DNA from 2 places in the Variovorax sp. LjRoot130 genome. Region 1 is predicted to be linked to the other one. Evidence: riboswitches for the same ligand, from Rfam matches in the RefSeq annotation. Region 1 holds a riboswitch; the other holds the start of a gene.
What was found. A riboswitch is a leader RNA that binds a small molecule or an ion and turns the genes downstream of it on or off. The one in region 1 is predicted to bind S-adenosylhomocysteine.

Region 1 (7,796 bases):
AGCAGAACTCGGGCTGCCGCACGTAGAGCTGCTGGCGCACGGTGCGCAGCTTGGCCGCGCCTTCGGGCGTCTTCGGCGGAAAGAATTCAAAGCTCAACGGAAGGCGCACGGCCGGCTCCTGGTTCGCCGTTCGCACGAACGGCATGGATGAAGAATTCGCGGTTGCCGTCGCCGCCAGTGATCGGGCTGTCGAACCACGCTGCAACGCGCAGGCCGAGCTCCGCGCACGCCGTGCGCAGGCGCTGTTCGACCACTGCAAAAAGCGCCGCATCGCGCACGATGCCGCCCTTGCCGACCTGTCCCGGCTGCAACTCGAATTGAGGCTTGACCAGCATCAGAAGTTCACCGGCCGGTGTGAGAAGCGGTATCAGCGCGGGCAGCACCAGCGTGAGCGAGATGAACGAGAGATCGCCGACGATCAGATCGAAATGCGTGTAGTCGGGCGAAGCATCGGCCCAGGCGGACGCGTCGAGCGTGCGCGCATTGACGCCTTCGACGGCGGTCACGCGCGCATCCTCGCGTATCCGTGCATGCAGCTGGCCATGGCCCACGTCCACACCCACCACATGCGCGGCGCCGCGCTGCAGCAGGCAGTCGGTGAAGCCGCCGGTCGACTGGCCGACGTCGAGGCAGCGCTTGCCCTGCACGTCGATGCCGCTCGCAGCGAGCGCGCCCTCGAGCTTGAGCCCGCCGCGCGAGACGTAGCGCGCCTCGGCCGCATCGACGAGCTCGAGTTCGGCCGTCTCCGGCACCTCGTCGCGGTTCTTGCCGACCACGCGCCAGGTCGTGCCGTCGCGCCAGCGCAGGCCGCCCGCGATCAGCCGCACGGCCTGCGAGCGCGAGGCGGCCAGGCCGCGTTCGACGAGCAACTGATCGGCGCGCACGCGCTCCGCTCAATAGCGGTAGGTGTCCGGCTTGTAAGGGCCGTTCTTGTTCACGCCGATGTAGGCGGCCTGTTCGTCGGTCAGCTCGGTCAGCATCGCGCCGACCTTCTTCAGGTGCAGGCGCGCCACCTTCTCGTCGAGGTGCTTGGGCAGCACGTAGACCTTGCCGGCCTGGTAGGCATCGGGCTTGGTGAAGAGCTCGATCTGGGCGATGGTCTGGTTGGCGAAGGACGAGGACATCACGAAGCTCGGATGGCCCGTGCCGCAGCCCAGGTTCACGAGGCGGCCCTTGGCCAGCAGAATGATCTTCTTGCCGTCCGGGAAGGTGATGTGGTCGACCTGCGGCTTGATCTCTTCCCACTCGTACTTCTCGAGCGAGGCGACGGCGATCTCGTTGTCGAAGTGGCCGATGTTGCAGACGATCGCCTGGTCCTTCATCGCGGCCATGTGCTCGTGGCGGATCACGTCGCGGTTGCCGGTGGTGGTCACGAAGATGTCGGCCTTGTCGGCGGCGTACTCCATGGTGACGACCTTGTAGCCTTCCATCGCGGCCTGCAGCGCGTTGATCGGGTCGATCTCGGTCACCCAAACCTGGGCGCTCAGCGCGCGCAGGGCCTGGGCCGAGCCCTTGCCCACGTCGCCGTAGCCGGCCACGCAGGCGACCTTGCCGGCGATCATCACGTCGGTGGCGCGCTTGATGCCGTCCACCAGCGATTCGCGGCAGCCGTAGAGGTTGTCGAACTTGCTCTTGGTCACCGAGTCGTTCACGTTGATGGCGCGGAACAGCAGCGTGCCCTTGGCGCTCATCTCGTTCAGGCGGTGCACGCCGGTGGTGGTCTCTTCGGTTACGCCGATGATCTCGGCCGACTTGCGCGTGTACCAGGTCGCGTCGACGGCCAGCTTGGCCTTGATCGCCGCGTAGAGGATGCGCTCCTCGTCGCTGGTCGGGTTGGCCAGCACGCTCTGGTCCTTCTCGGCCTTCTGGCCCAGGTGCATCAAGAGCGTGGCGTCGCCGCCGTCGTCAAGAATCATGTTCGGGCCTTCGCCGGCCGAGCCCTTGGGACCGAAGTCGAAGATGCGGTGGGTGTAGTCCCAGTAATCTTCGAGCGACTCGCCCTTGATCGCGAACACCGGCGTGTTGGTGGCCGCGATGGCGGCGGCGGCATGGTCTTGCGTCGAGAAGATGTTGCACGAGGCCCAGCGCACGGTGGCGCCCAGCGCCTGCAGGGTTTCGATCAGCACTGCGGTCTGGATCGTCATGTGCAGTGAGCCGGTGATGCGTGCGCCCTTCAGGGGCTGGCTCTTGGCGAATTCTTCGCGGATGGCCATCAGGCCGGGCATTTCGGTTTCCGCGATGCGGATTTCCTTGCGGCCCCAGGCGGCAAGGGAGATATCGGCGATGGCCTGGTCGGCGGTGGACTTGAGAACGGCGCTCATGTGGACTCCAAAACAAGTTTGAATGATGCCGCTGTGTTCGGGGGACGAGACTCACCGCGAGAACAGCGGGTGAGCGTGGTTGCGAAGGGGTCCGAGCCTCACGCCTGGCGGCGCTGCAACGCTCCTCGGAAGCGGCATTTTAGCGCGTGCCGCTTTTCCGTCGCCAGCGGCGATTTGCGGATCGGCCTAGACTGCAACGCCCCCCAACCGCCGCCCTCGCGGCCCCACCATCATGTTCAAAGTCAAGCTCTTTGCTGCATCGTTCGTGATTGCCTTGTCCGCCGCGGCGGCGGCGCAGGAAACCGTGCGCGTGCGCGGCGTCATCGCGCGTGCCGATGCGAATTCGCTGACCGTGAAGGACCGCAGCGGCGAAACCGTCACGATGGTGCGCCCTGCCGACATGAACGTCTCAGAAGTCATTCCGCTCACGCTGGCCGACATCAAGCCGGGCAGCTTCGTCGGCGCCGGCGCCGTGCCGCAACCCGACGGCACGCAGCGCGCCGTGGAAGTGCTTGTGTTTCCGGAGGCCGCGCGCGGGACCGGCGAAGGCTTTCGCCCCTGGGACCTGATGCCCCAGAGCACGATGACCAACGCCACCGTGGCGCAGCTCGAAGCGGCGCCGTCCTCAGCGCCGGGCGGCCACAAGCTGCTGCTCAAGTACAAGGACGGCGAGCAGACCGTCATCGTGCCGCGCGGCACGCCGGTCGTGACCTTCAAGCCGGGCAATGCGGACCAGGCGGCCCTGGTGGTGCCGGGCGCCAAGGTGGTGATCACCGCGCAGGTGAAGGAAGGCAAGCCCACCGCGCTGCGCATGCTGGTCGGGCGCAATGGCTTCACGCCGCCGATGTGACGGCTCGTTAAAATTGCGGGCTTTGCCGCCAGCAGCCCGCGCCCGTGAGCGCGCTCCGCGTTCACCCCCATGACCTTCGCCTCCGAAACCCGCCGCCGCCGCACCTTCGCGATCATTTCCCACCCCGACGCCGGCAAGACCACGCTGACCGAGAAGCTGCTGCTGTTCTCCGGCGCGATCCAGATCGCCGGTTCGGTGAAGGCGCGCAAGGCCTCGCGCCACGCCACCTCCGACTGGATGGAGATCGAGAAGCAGCGCGGCATCTCGGTGGCCAGCTCGGTGATGCAGATGCTCTACCGCGAGCACGTGATCAACCTGCTCGATACGCCGGGCCACAAGGACTTCTCCGAAGACACCTACCGCGTGCTGACCGCGGTCGACTCGGCCCTGATGGTGATCGACGCGGCCAACGGCGTCGAAGCGCAGACGCGCCGCCTGATCGAGGTCTGCCGCCAGCGCGACACGCCCATCATCACCTTCGTCAACAAGATGGACCGCGAGGTGCGCGAGCCGCTGGAGCTGCTCGACGAGATCGAGCGCGAACTCGGCATGCCCTGCGTGCCGATGACCTGGCCGGTGGGCCAGGGCAAGAGCTTCGGCGGCATCGTGAACCTGCGCACGCAGGCGATGACGGTGTTCGAGTCGGGCAGCGAGCGGCTGCCGCAGGACTTCGAAGCCATGCCGCTGGCCGAGCGCGAAGCGCTGCAGAAGCGCTTCGGTCACGAGTTCGACACCGCCATGGAGAGCATGGAGCTCGCCACCGGCGCCTCGCCCACCTGGGACCGCGTGGCCTTCCTCGCCGGCAAGCAGACGCCGGTGTTCTTCGGCTCCGGCGTCAACAACTTCGGCGTGATGGAAGTGCTCGACGCGCTGGTCGACCTCGCGCCGCCGCCGCAGCCGCGCACCAGCACCACGCTGGTCAACCGGCAGCCGGTGGTCAAGGAGATCCAGCCAGAAGATAAGGACTTCGCCGGCGTCGTTTTCAAGGTGCAGGCCAACATGGACGCCAATCACCGCGACCGCATCGCCTTCGTGCGCATGGCCTCGGGCAAGTACACGCCGGGCATGAAGCTCAAGGTGCAGCGCACCGCGAAGGAGCTGCGCCCCACCAGCGTCGTGACCTTCATGAGCCAGCGCCGCGAGGCGGTGGAAGAGGCCTATGCGGGCGACATCGTCGGCTTCACCACCCACGGGGGCGTGCAGTTGGGCGACACCATCACCGACGGCGCCTCGCTGCAGTTCACCGGCCTGCCCTTCTTCGCGCCCGAGCTCTTCATGACCGTGATTCTCAAGAACCCGCTGCGCACCAAGCAGCTGCAGCAGGGCCTGGCCCAGCTCGGCGAGGAAGGCGCGATCCAGGTGTTCCGCCCCGAGGTCGGCGGGCCGATGCTGCTGGGCGCCGTGGGGCAGCTGCAGTTCGAAGTGGTGCAGCATCGCCTGAAGACCGAATACGACGCCGACGTGCGGCTGGAAGGCTGCCAATACACCGGCGCGCGCTGGATCACGGCCGACACGCCGGCCGAGCTGCGAGCCTTCACCGACGCCTACCCGGCGCGCATGGCACTCGACGCAGCGAACACGCTGGCTTACCTCTGCACCTCACCCTACGACGTGCGGCTGGCGCAGGAGCGCTTCCCGAAGATCCATTTCCATCCGCTGCGCGAGCATGCGGGGCTTGCACTTCAAACGGCCGGTTGATGCTCCCACTGAGCGCATGGCCCACTGAAGATCGCCAGCAAATCGCAGGCGTCCTTACCGACATCGACGACACGCTGACCACCGAGGGCGCCATCACGTCCGATGCGCTGCAGGCGCTGCACGACCTGAAGGCGGCTGGCCTGCCGGTGATCGCGATCACCGGCCGTTCCGTGGGCTGGAGCGAGCCCTTCGCGCCGGTCTGGCCGGTCGATGCGATCGTTGCAGAGAACGGCGCGGTGGCGCTCGCGGCTTCACCGTCGGGTGCGCTCGACAAACGCTACCGCCAGGATGCCGCGACGCGCAGCGCCAACTTCGCACGCATGCAGCAGGCCCTGGCGCGCGTCGAGCGCGAAGTGTCGGGCGCCAGGCGCGCCACCGACTCGCCGGGCCGCGAGACCGACATCGCAATCGACCACAGCGAATTCGCGCACCTGGGCGAAGCGCAGATCGCGCAGGCAGTGCAGATCATGCGCGCCGAAGGCATGAACGCGACGGTGAGCTCGATCCACATCAACGGCTGGTTCGGCGACCACAACAAGTGGGTCGGCGCCTGCTGGATCGTGCGCGAGCTCTTCGGCCGCGACCTGGGGGCCGAGCTCGATCGCTGGGTCTACGTGGGCGACTCGACCAACGACGTGCTGATGTTCGAGCGCTTCCCGCACAGCGTGGGCGTGGCCAACATCCGCCGCTTCGAGCCGCAGCTGACGACGCTGCCGCGCTACATCAGCGCCGGCGAGCGCGGCGCCGGTTTCGCGCAAGTGGCGGCCGCGCTGCTCGACAGCCGCTGAAGCGGCCTAGCGACGCTGCGCCTGCGCCCAACGGACGATGTCGGCGCTACCCATCGCGCCCGCCTGCCGCGCAATCTCGCGCCCGCCGCTGAACAGCGCCAAGGTGGGAATGCTGCGGATGCCGAAGCGCGCGCCCAGCGCCGGCACAGCTTCGGTGTCGACCTTGGCCAGGCGGAACTGCGGCTCGAGCCGGGCGGCGGCCTGCTCGAAGGCGGGTGCCATCTGGATGCAGGGGCCGCACCACGGCGCCCAGAAATCGACCAGCACCGGGATCTCGTTGCGGCCGAGATGGCGGTCGAAGGCGGCTTCGTCCAACGCCGTGGAGTGGCCAACGAACAGCGGCCGGTGGCAGTTGCCGCAGTCGGGCGCGCTCCCCAGCTGCGCACTGCGCACGCGGTTGGTCGTGTGGCAATGCGGGCAGACGACGTGCAGCGATTCGGTCACGGGGCGCTCACTGCGGCTTGGCGAGCCCCAGCTTCTCGATCAGCGCCTTCTCGCGCGTGAAGGTGGTCTGGGCGAACTTCGTGTAGTCGGCCGAGCTCATGTAGATGGGCAGCATGTCGTAGCGGCCCAGCGATGCGACGTAGCTGGGCTCTTCCATCGCCTGCTTGAAGGCGTCGTGCAGCTTCTTCACCACCTCGGGCGGCGTACTCTTGGGCGCACCGATGCCGAAGGGCGAGTTCTGCACGATGTCCAGGCCCAGCTCCTTCAGCGTCGGCGCATCGGGGAACTTGGCCAGTCGCTTTTCGCCCCAGGTGTTGAGCACGCGCAGTTTGCCTGCCTCCACCTGCGGCGCGAAGCCGGTGCTGTCGGCCGCAGCCATCAGCTGGCCGCTGAGCACGGCGAGCATCAGGTCGGCGCTGCCCTTGTAGGGCACGTGCTGCAGCTCGATGCCGGCCTTCTGCGCGATCAGCTCGGTCGTGAGGTGGGGGCTGGTCAGGTTGCCGGTCGAGCCATAGGTCAGCCTGCCGGGATTGGCCTTGGCATAGGCGACGAAGTCCTTCCATGTCTTGAACGGACTGTCGGCCGGTACGACGATGCCGAAGGCGTAGCCGGTGACGTTGATGACGTAGCTGATGTCCTTGACCGGGTCCCAGTTGATCTTGGTCGTGTAGGGCAGGCGGAACACGCCGAGCGGGATCTGGGCGATGGTGTAGCCGTCGGCAGGCGAGGTCTGCAGCGCCTGCGCGGGCAGCGTGCCGCCGGCGCCGGGCTTGTTCTCGACCACGACCTGCTGGCCGATGATCTTCGAGGCGTTCTCAGCCAGCTGCCGCATCGTGATGTCGGTCGGGCCGCCCGCGGGGAAGGCAATCACCAGCTTGATGGGCCTGCTCGGGAAGGCCTGCGCATGGGCGGCGGTGGCCGCGAAGCCGAGCAGGGCGAGGCACAAGAGAGAACGACGAAACATGAGGCGGGCTCCGGATTGCAGGGGCAGCCATTTGGCAGCGCGCGCCTCGCGAGGGCAATCGGGTTTCACCCCGGGGCGCGTCGCGCAGGCGTCAGCGCCGCCGTTCAGCCGGCGCGCTGCATGAAGCCGTCGAGCACATTGACCGCGTTGGTACCGACCTCGGCGACCGCATAGCCGCCCTCGAACACGAACACGGTCGGCAGGCCGGCGTGCGCCAAGTCTTCGCCGATGCGCAGGTAGTCGGGCGTGGCGAGCTTGAAGCCGGCGATCGGATCGCCCTCGAAGGTATCGAGCCCGAGCGACACGACCAGCGCGCCCGCCCGGAAGTCCACGATGCCGCGCAGCGCGCTCTGCAGCGCCTCGCGCCAGCGCGCGAAGCCGGTGCCGCGCGCAAGCGGCAGGTTGCGGTTGAAACCCAGCCCCGCGCCCACGCCCTCTTCGTCGGCATAGCCCAGGTAGTAGGGGTACTCGGTGTGCGGGTCGCCGTGGATGCTGGTGAACTGCACGTCGGCGCGCTCGTAGAAGATGGCTTGCGTGCCGTTGCCGTGGTGGTAGTCGATGTCCAGCACCGCGACCCGTTCGACGCCGGCGTCGCGCAGCGCCTGCGCCGCGATCGCCGCGTTGTTGAGGAAGCAGTAGCCGCCGAAGAAGTCGGCGCCCGCGTGATGGCCCGGCGGACGCGTGAGCGCGAAGGCGGCGCGCTCGCCGCGCAGCACATGCGCCGCGGCGGA
Region 2 (7,796 bases), 660 kb from region 1:
CCCGCCACGCCGGCGGCCGCGAAGAACAGGAACTCGCGGCCCGCCCTCATGGCCGGCCGCGATGGCGCACACCCGGGATGGAGAGATAGCGCAGCCGCTTGGCCTCCTGCCGCCCGATGGTCACGGTGTGCAGCACGATGCCGCAGACGAAGGCCAGCATCGCGGCCAGCATGGTGCCGGTCAGCAGCACGGCCGTCGGCAGGCGCGGTACCAGGCCCGTGTCGATGTAGGTGAGGGCCAGCGGCACGGCCGCCACGAGCGAGGCCAGCGCCAGCACGGTCGCGATGCCCGAGAAGAAGAGCAGCGGCCGCTCGCTCACGAACAGCTTGCAGATGGTCTTGAGGATGCGCCAGCCGTCGCGGTAGGTCGAGAGCTTGCTGTGCGAGCCCTCCGGGCGCGAGCGGTAGCGCACCGGCAGTTCGGCGAAGGGCATGCGCAATTCCAGCGCATGGACCGTGAGCTCGGTCTCGATCTCGAAGCCCTCCGAGACGGCCGGGAAGGACTTGGCGTAGCGCCGCGAGAACACGCGCAGGCCCGAGAGCATGTCGGTGAGATGGCCGCCGAAGAGCCCCGCCACCGCGCCGGTCAGAAGGCGGTTGCCGAAGCGGTGCCCCGTTCGGTAGGTGTGGGCGTCGTGGCCGTCGTCGACGCGCGAGCCGACCACCATGTCGAGGTTGCCTTCGACCAGCGTGTCGATCAGGCGGCGCAGCTCGCCGAGGTCGTAGGTTGCATCGCCGTCGACCATCACGTAGATGTCGGCCTCGACGTCGGCGAACATGCGCCGCGCCACATTGCCCTTGCCGCGCAGCGCCACGTGCGTCACGCGCGCACCGGCGGCGCGGGCGACGGCCGCGGTGTCGTCGGTCGAGGCGTTGTCGAACACATGGACTTCGGCCTCGGGCAGGGCCACGCGGAACTCGTCCACCACCTGCGCGATGGCCAGTGCCTCGTTGAAGCACGGGATCACGGCGGCTATACGCAGTGCGGGCAGTGCGGGCAGTGCGGGCAGTGCGGGCAGTGCGGGCAGTGCGGGCAGCGGGGCTGGGCGCGGATCAGGGTGCTCGGTCATTCTTGTATTGCAGGATGCGATAGGCCTTGGCGCCGTCTTTCTCGTACATCAGGGCGAAATGATCGTCGAATCCAGGCTTGGTCGTGATCTGCGGCACCATCGTGTAGGGCATGACGATGGCCTCGAAGCCCAGTGCCGCGAGCTTGCGCGCCATCTCGGCCGGGGGAAGAGGAAGAAAGTCCGTGTAGCGCCACGGTCCCAGCGCGTCGCCCCAGATCGGGTTGGGCCCGTAGTAGATCGCCTCGCTCAGCGCGATCTGGTAGACGCGGCCGGTGGCGTGCTCGCGCAGGTAGTTCATGACGGCATAGCCGGGCACGTTGGCCCGCAGGAAGGCCTCCCGCGTCTCGGGCGTCGGCGACACCTTGGTGAGCGCGCGCGCGGTATGCCGGACCGACACCGCCGCGAGCGCTGCCAGAAAGACAACGACGAAGAGACTGCCCGCGCGCGCCGGCCAGCCCACGCGGCCGGCTACCGGCAGCAGCCAGCGCAGCCCCGCCACGATCCAGCCGAGCAGCACCTGCCAGCCCAGCACCGCAATCAGCGCGATCAGCGGGAACGAAGCCGTCAAGTAGCGCGGGTAGCGCGAGGTCAGCGTCCACACGAGCACCGAGTAGGCGCAGAAGATGATCGCGGCGTGCACGGCCGGCGAGCGCCGCCAGGCCTTGCTGAGAGGCGCGAGCACCACGGGCCAGATCAGGAGGCTGGGAAAGGCGGCATGGATGCGCACGTCGTCGAGCTGGTTCTTGTAGTCGGCCAGGTTCCAGTTGCTGAAGCCGAACAGCTTCGCGCCGATGGGATTGAAGGGATCGCCCGTCATCACGGCATTGCGCGCGTACCAGTAGATGCAGGGAACGAGAAAGCACAGCAGCGCGACGGCCCAGACGCCCGGGCGCCGTTCGCGGCGGATCACGAACCAGGCCACCAGCGGCAGGAAGGTCAGCGCCTGGTACTTGGAGCCCGCCGCGAGGCCGAGGAAAAAAGCCGCCAGTGCCAGCCAGCGCGGGCCCTGCTCCGGTGGCGATTCGCGCCACCACCACAAGGCCGTGCAGGCCGCCAGCACGAACAGCGCGACGCCCGTGTCGATCAAGGCGTTCGAATAGTCGCCCATGCCGAGCCAGATGGCGGCGCCCGCGCAGCCCAGCACGCGGTTCAGGTGCAGCACGCCCAGGCGGTAGACCATCCACACCGACAGCCAGCCGGCCAGCGCGTTCAGGAAATGCGCCAACACGTCGTCGCCGACCAAGAGCGCGGCGGCATAGAGCAGGTTGTAGTTGTACGGAAACCAGGGATAGCGCAGCCACTCATGGATGCCGAGAGAGCCGCTTTGCGCCACCTCGCGCGCATACGGCAGGTGGTACATCAACTCGTCGAAGGCGGCCGGCGGCGCCAGCGGCGCCAGCAGCGTCGGCAGCGCGACCAGCGCCAGCGCGACCAGGCCCGCCTTGTCGACCCATGACAGGGGCAGCCCCGGGTCGAAGGCGCGCACCTCCCGCCTCCATGCCGGAAACTGCACGCACGCCACCGCAAAGCCGATCGCGGCCAGCAGCAGCACGCCGGCGATGTCGAACGCGCCCGCGATGCCGAGCAGCTGGAACGCGCAGATGAAGACCCCGACGCCGAGCGCGGTGGCCATCGCGGTCTCGAGCCAGACGTCGTGGCGCACCGGCGAACCCATGCGCGACTGCACCACCCGCCCGAAGCCCCAGCAGCCGGCAACGAAGATCGCCAGCGCCGCATAGTGCGCGGCAGCAAACATCAGTTTCTGAAGCATCAGAGATTGGGGGCCAGCAGCCGCTCGAGATCCGCTTCGCTCTGCTTGCGTCGCGCTGCCTGATCCTGCAACTGGTCGTGCCCGATCTTGCCGACGTTGAAGTAGGTCGCCTCAGGATGGCTCAGGTAGAAGCCGCTGACACTGGCGGCGGGCATCATGGCGAGGCTCTCCGTCAGGGTCATCCCAATGTCCGCGCAGTTCAGGAGGTCGAACATCGGCCGCTTCACGCTGTGGTCGGGGCATGCCGGATAGCCCGGCGCGGGGCGGATGCCGCGGTACTTCTCGCCGATCATGTCCTCGTTGCTCAAGCCCTCGTCGGGCGCATAGCCCCAGAGATCGGTGCGCACGCGGTGATGCAGCGCCTCGGCGAAGGCCTCGGCCAGCCGGTCGGCCAGCGCCTTGAGCATGATGGCCGAGTAGTCGTCGAGGTCGTCGACGAAGTACTTCTCCTTCTTCTCGACGCCGAGCCCGCCGGTGACGGCGAACATGCCGACGTAGTCCTTCAGGCCGCTCTCGCGCGGCGCGACAAAGTCGGCCAGGCAGCGGCTCGGGCGCATGACGCCTTCGATGGCCTGCTTCTCGGTCTGCTGGCGCAACCCGTACCAGGTGAGCGCGGCTTCGGTGCGCGATTCGTCGGTATAGAGCACGATGTCGTCGTCGTTCTCGGTGTTGGCGGGCCAGAAGCCGATCACGCCGCTGGCGCTGAGCCAGCGCCCTTCGATCAGCCGCTTGAGCATGCGCTGGCCGTCGGCATACACGCGCACGGCCTCGGTGCCGACCACCTCGTCCTTGAGGATCGCCGGGAACGGGCCCGCGAGGTCCCAGGTCTGGAAGAAGGGCCCCCAGTCGATGTACTTCGCGAGCTCGGTCAGGTCGAAGTTCTTGAACACGCGCCGGCCGATGAACTTCGGCACCGGCGGCAGGTAATTCGACCAGGCTATCGGCGTCTTGTTGGCGCGCGCCTTCGCGAGCGGCCACAGCGGCGTCTGCTTCTTGTTGGCGTGCTGGTGGCGGACCTTGTCGTAGTCGGCGTTGATCTCGTCGATATAGGCCGCCGCCTGGTCGGACAGCAGCGACTGCGCCACGCTCACGCTGCGCGAGGCGTCGGGCACGTAGACCACCGGCCCTTCGTAGTGCGGCGCGATCTTCACCGCCGTGTGCACGCGGCTGGTGGTGGCGCCGCCGATCAGAAGCGGGATCTTCTTGATGCGGAAATGCTCGTCCTTCTGCATCTCGCCGGCGACGTATTGCATCTCCTCGAGGCTGGGCGTGATCAGGCCCGACAGGCCCACGATGTCCGCGCCCTCGACCTTGGCGCGCGCCAGGATCTCGTGGCACGGGACCATCACGCCCATGTTCACCACCTCGAAGTTGTTGCACTGGAGCACGACGGTCACGATGTTCTTGCCGATGTCGTGCACGTCGCCCTTGACGGTGGCGATGATGATCTTGCCCTTGGTGCGCACGTCGCGGCCCGCGGCTTCGTCCTGGCGCTTCTCTTCCTCGATGTAGGGAATGAGGTGGGCCACGGCCGACTTCATCACGCGCGCCGACTTCACCACCTGCGGCAGGAACATCTTGCCCTGGCCGAACAGGTCGCCGACGATGTTCATGCCGTCCATCAGCGGGCCTTCGATCACGTGCAGCGGCCGGCCGCCCTTGGCCAGGATCTGCTGGTAGGCCTCTTCGGTGTCCTCGACGATGAAGTCGGTGATGCCGTGCACCATCGCATGCGAGAGCCGCTGGTTCACGTGCACCGGGTGCTCGGGCGTGCCGCGCCACTCGAGCTTCTTGCTCTCGTCCTTGGCGCCGCTCTTGGCGGTTTCGGCCACTTCGACCAGGCGCTCGCCGGCGTCGGGGCGGCGGTTCAGCACCACGTCTTCCACGCGCTCGCGCAGCTCGGGTTCGAGGTCGTCGTAGACGCCCACCATGCCGGCGTTGACGATGCCCATGTCCATGCCCGCCTTGATCGCGTGGTAGAGGAACACGGTGTGGATCGCTTCGCGCACCGGGTCGTTGCCGCGGAAGCTGAAGCTCACGTTCGAGACGCCGCCCGACACCTTGGCGCCCGGCAGGTTTTCCTTGATCCAGCGCGTGGCGTTGATGAAGTCGACCGCGTAGTTGTTGTGCTCCTCGATGCCGGTGGCGATCGCGAAGATGTTGGGGTCGAAGATGATGTCCTCGGGCGGGAAGCCGATCTCGTCGACCAGGATGCGATAGGCGCGCTCGCAGATCTCGATCTTGCGTTCGTAGGTGTCGGCCTGGCCCTGCTCGTCGAAGGCCATCACGACCGCGGCCGCGCCGTAGCGGCGCAGCAGCGTCGCGTGGTGCTTGAACTGGGCCTCGCCCTCCTTCATGCTGATCGAGTTGACGATGCCCTTGCCCTGGATGCAGCGCAGGCCGGCTTCGATCACCTCCCACTTGGAGCTGTCGATCATGATCGGCACGCGCGCGATGTCGGGCTCGCTGGCGATCAGGTTCAGGAAGCGCACCATCGCGGCCTTGCTGTCGAGCATGGCCTCGTCCATGTTGATGTCGATCACCTGCGCGCCGTTCTCGACCTGCTGGCGCGCGACCGCCAGCGCTTCCTCGAACTGGCCGTTCAGGATCATGCGGGCGAAAGCCTTGGAGCCGGTGACGTTGGTGCGCTCGCCGATGTTGACGAAGAGCGTGCCTTGGCCGATCTGCACCGGCTCGAGGCCGGACAGCTTCATCGGAGGAACCGGGAGAACAGGGACGGAAGACGGATCGGAGGACATGGGCTCACCTGCGGAACGTGGGTCAGGCGAGCGTCGTTGCAAGCCCAAGCCTGACGCGGAGGCTTCGGATGGAAGGTACCGCGCTGCAACGCTCCTTGGGAGCCGCGGATTTTACGCCGGCTGGGCCACGCCGGCGGCCGATGCGGGCAGGCCGAACAGCAGGTCGAAGGCCCAGTTGAAGACGAAGGTGTAGACCAGGAAGAACACCACCAGGCCCAGGTCCATCACCAGCGCCTGCCACAGGCTCACCTCCATCCACCAGGCGAAGACCGGCACCAGGAAGGCGACCAGGCCGCCCTCGAAGCCGATCGCGTGGGCGACGCGGCGGCGCAAGCTGCGGCCGCGCACGGCCTGGCGCGACTCCCAGCGCTCGAACAGGGTGTTGAAGGCGAGGTTCCAGAGGATCGCGATGACCGAGGCGATGACGGCCAGCACGCCCGAGTGGCCCATGCCCTGCCCCGACATCAGCGCCAGTCCGGCGCTGGCCGCGACGATGGCGAGACCTTCGTAGAGCGTGATGTAGACGACGCGGCGCTTGAGCCCTTGCATGAAATCTTCCTGTTTGGATTGGCGGTTTGGCCCCTACTTTATGTGCGCTCATCTGATATAAAAAGTCATCTTCTTTCAGAATTATTGAAAGGCCGTTGCCATGAGTTTTTCCAGCGACAACGTGCACGTGTTTCTGGCCGTGCTCGACCACGGCTCCTTCTCGGCCGCCGCGCGGGCGCTCGGCCGCGTGCCCTCGGCGGTGAGCATGGCGATCGCGAACCTCGAGGCCGAGCTGGACCTGCCGCTCTTCGACCGCGGCGGCCGCGAGCCCCAGCCGACGGCCGCGGCGCGTTCGCTGGAGCCGCAGGCGCGGCTGCTCGCCGCGCAGCTCAAGCAGCTGCAGGTGCAGGCGCTGGCGCTGACGCAGGGCCTGGAGAACCGGCTCACGCTCGCGATCGCGCCCGAGCTGCTGGCCGCGCCGTGGAGCGCGCCGCTGGCCGCGCTGGCGCGGGAATACCCGCTGCTGGAAGTCGAGGTGCTGGCGGCGCCGCAAGCCGATGCGCTGGCGCTGCTGCACAGCGGCCGCGCGCAGCTGGCGCTGGTCTTCGAGCGGCCCAGCCTCGACGGCCGCGAGGGCTTTCAGGAAGTGGCCAGCGACACCATGGTGGCCGTGATGGCGCCCGACCATCCGGTGCTGGCCGCGGCCGGCGGCCGGCTGCGCGAGGAGCACCTGACGACCACGCGCCAGATCGTGGTGGCCGGGCGCGATCTCGCGACCAGCGACCCGCGCTTCGTCTTTGCGCGCCATGTCTGGCGCACCGACAACGCCTTGGCCGCGCTGAGCCTGATCACGGCCGGCCTGGGCTGGGGCTGGCTGCCGCGCAATTTCGCGCGGCCGCACGTGGCGGCCGGCGCGCTGGTGGAGATTCCGTTCGAGAACCTGTCGAACGGGCTCGACCTGTGGGTCGACGTGGTGTGGTCGCGCGAGCGCCCGCTGGGCCTGGGCGCGCAGCGCTTCGTCGCGCTGATCGCGCGCAAGAAGAAGCCCTAGCCCGGATATTTCACCAGCAGGCCGATGTGCCGTCGACCGAGCCTGCTGAGGGCCATTGAGCGTGGTCTTGCGTGCAGTGTGAGCTACTGGATGGAGTGGCGGCTGTTTTTGGGCACACGACCCCCTTACCCCCGTTGTTTGTCAGCGTGCCGGGGACAGCACTGGATGGATTTCAGGGGGCGAGGGCCTGCGCTGCGCTCAGGAAGACGCTGCGCAGGGGGTGGTGCGAAGCCAGCAGTACCCGCACACGGCGCGTGTTGCGCACGATGGCCGCGCCGATCTTCAGCAGGCGCACGCGGATCGTGGCCGCGGCGGCGCGTTCCAGCTCGGTGTCCTTGAGAGCGAACTCGCGCAGCCGTTGCATCAGCGTGTAGGCCAATGCGGCCAGCAGCAAGCGCAGCTGGTTGGCCGCGAAGCGGTGGCAACTTGCCCGCGTGCCAAACAGATCGAGCTGAGCCTCCTTGATGCGGTTCTCGGCCTCGCCGCGGGCGCAGTACAGCCGCTCATACAGCTGTATGGCATCGCCCTGAAGATCGGTCACCACGAAGCGCGGGTTGTTGCCCTGGCTGCCGTGCTCCAGGCGCGTGATCACGCGCCGTTCGATGTCCCAGCTGTCGGCCGCGTAGACGAACTCGTCGATCAACCGCTGCTTGGCGC

Region 2: another riboswitch for S-adenosylhomocysteine. It lies ahead of metH (methionine synthase); the one in region 1 lies ahead of ahcY (adenosylhomocysteinase).

Annotation. Positions count from the first base shown of each region.
Region 1 is NZ_CAXURM020000001.1:951,579-959,374, reverse strand. Features, by position in the region: gene metF (methylenetetrahydrofolate reductase [NAD(P)H]) at 1-109, opposite strand, end outside; gene ACSQ86_RS04785 (TlyA family RNA methyltransferase) at 87-884, opposite strand; gene ahcY (adenosylhomocysteinase) at 894-2,321, opposite strand; S-adenosyl-L-homocysteine riboswitch at 2,386-2,453, opposite strand; gene ACSQ86_RS04775 (hypothetical protein) at 2,554-3,171, shown strand; gene ACSQ86_RS04770 (peptide chain release factor 3) at 3,241-4,869, shown strand; gene ACSQ86_RS04765 (HAD-IIB family hydrolase) at 4,869-5,657, shown strand; gene trxC (thioredoxin TrxC) at 5,664-6,101, opposite strand; gene ACSQ86_RS04755 (tripartite tricarboxylate transporter substrate binding protein) at 6,109-7,065, opposite strand; gene ACSQ86_RS04750 (histone deacetylase family protein) at 7,170-7,796, opposite strand, start outside.
Region 2 is NZ_CAXURM020000001.1:287,148-294,943, reverse strand. Features, by position in the region: gene ACSQ86_RS01515 (GtrA family protein) at 1-50, opposite strand, end outside; gene ACSQ86_RS01510 (glycosyltransferase family 2 protein) at 47-1,000, opposite strand; gene ACSQ86_RS01505 (ArnT family glycosyltransferase) at 1,053-2,840, opposite strand; gene metH (methionine synthase) at 2,840-5,599, opposite strand; S-adenosyl-L-homocysteine riboswitch at 5,621-5,700, opposite strand; gene ACSQ86_RS01495 (PACE efflux transporter) at 5,711-6,148, opposite strand; gene ACSQ86_RS01490 (LysR family transcriptional regulator) at 6,249-7,139, shown strand; gene ACSQ86_RS01485 (IS1380 family transposase) at 7,312-7,796, opposite strand, start outside.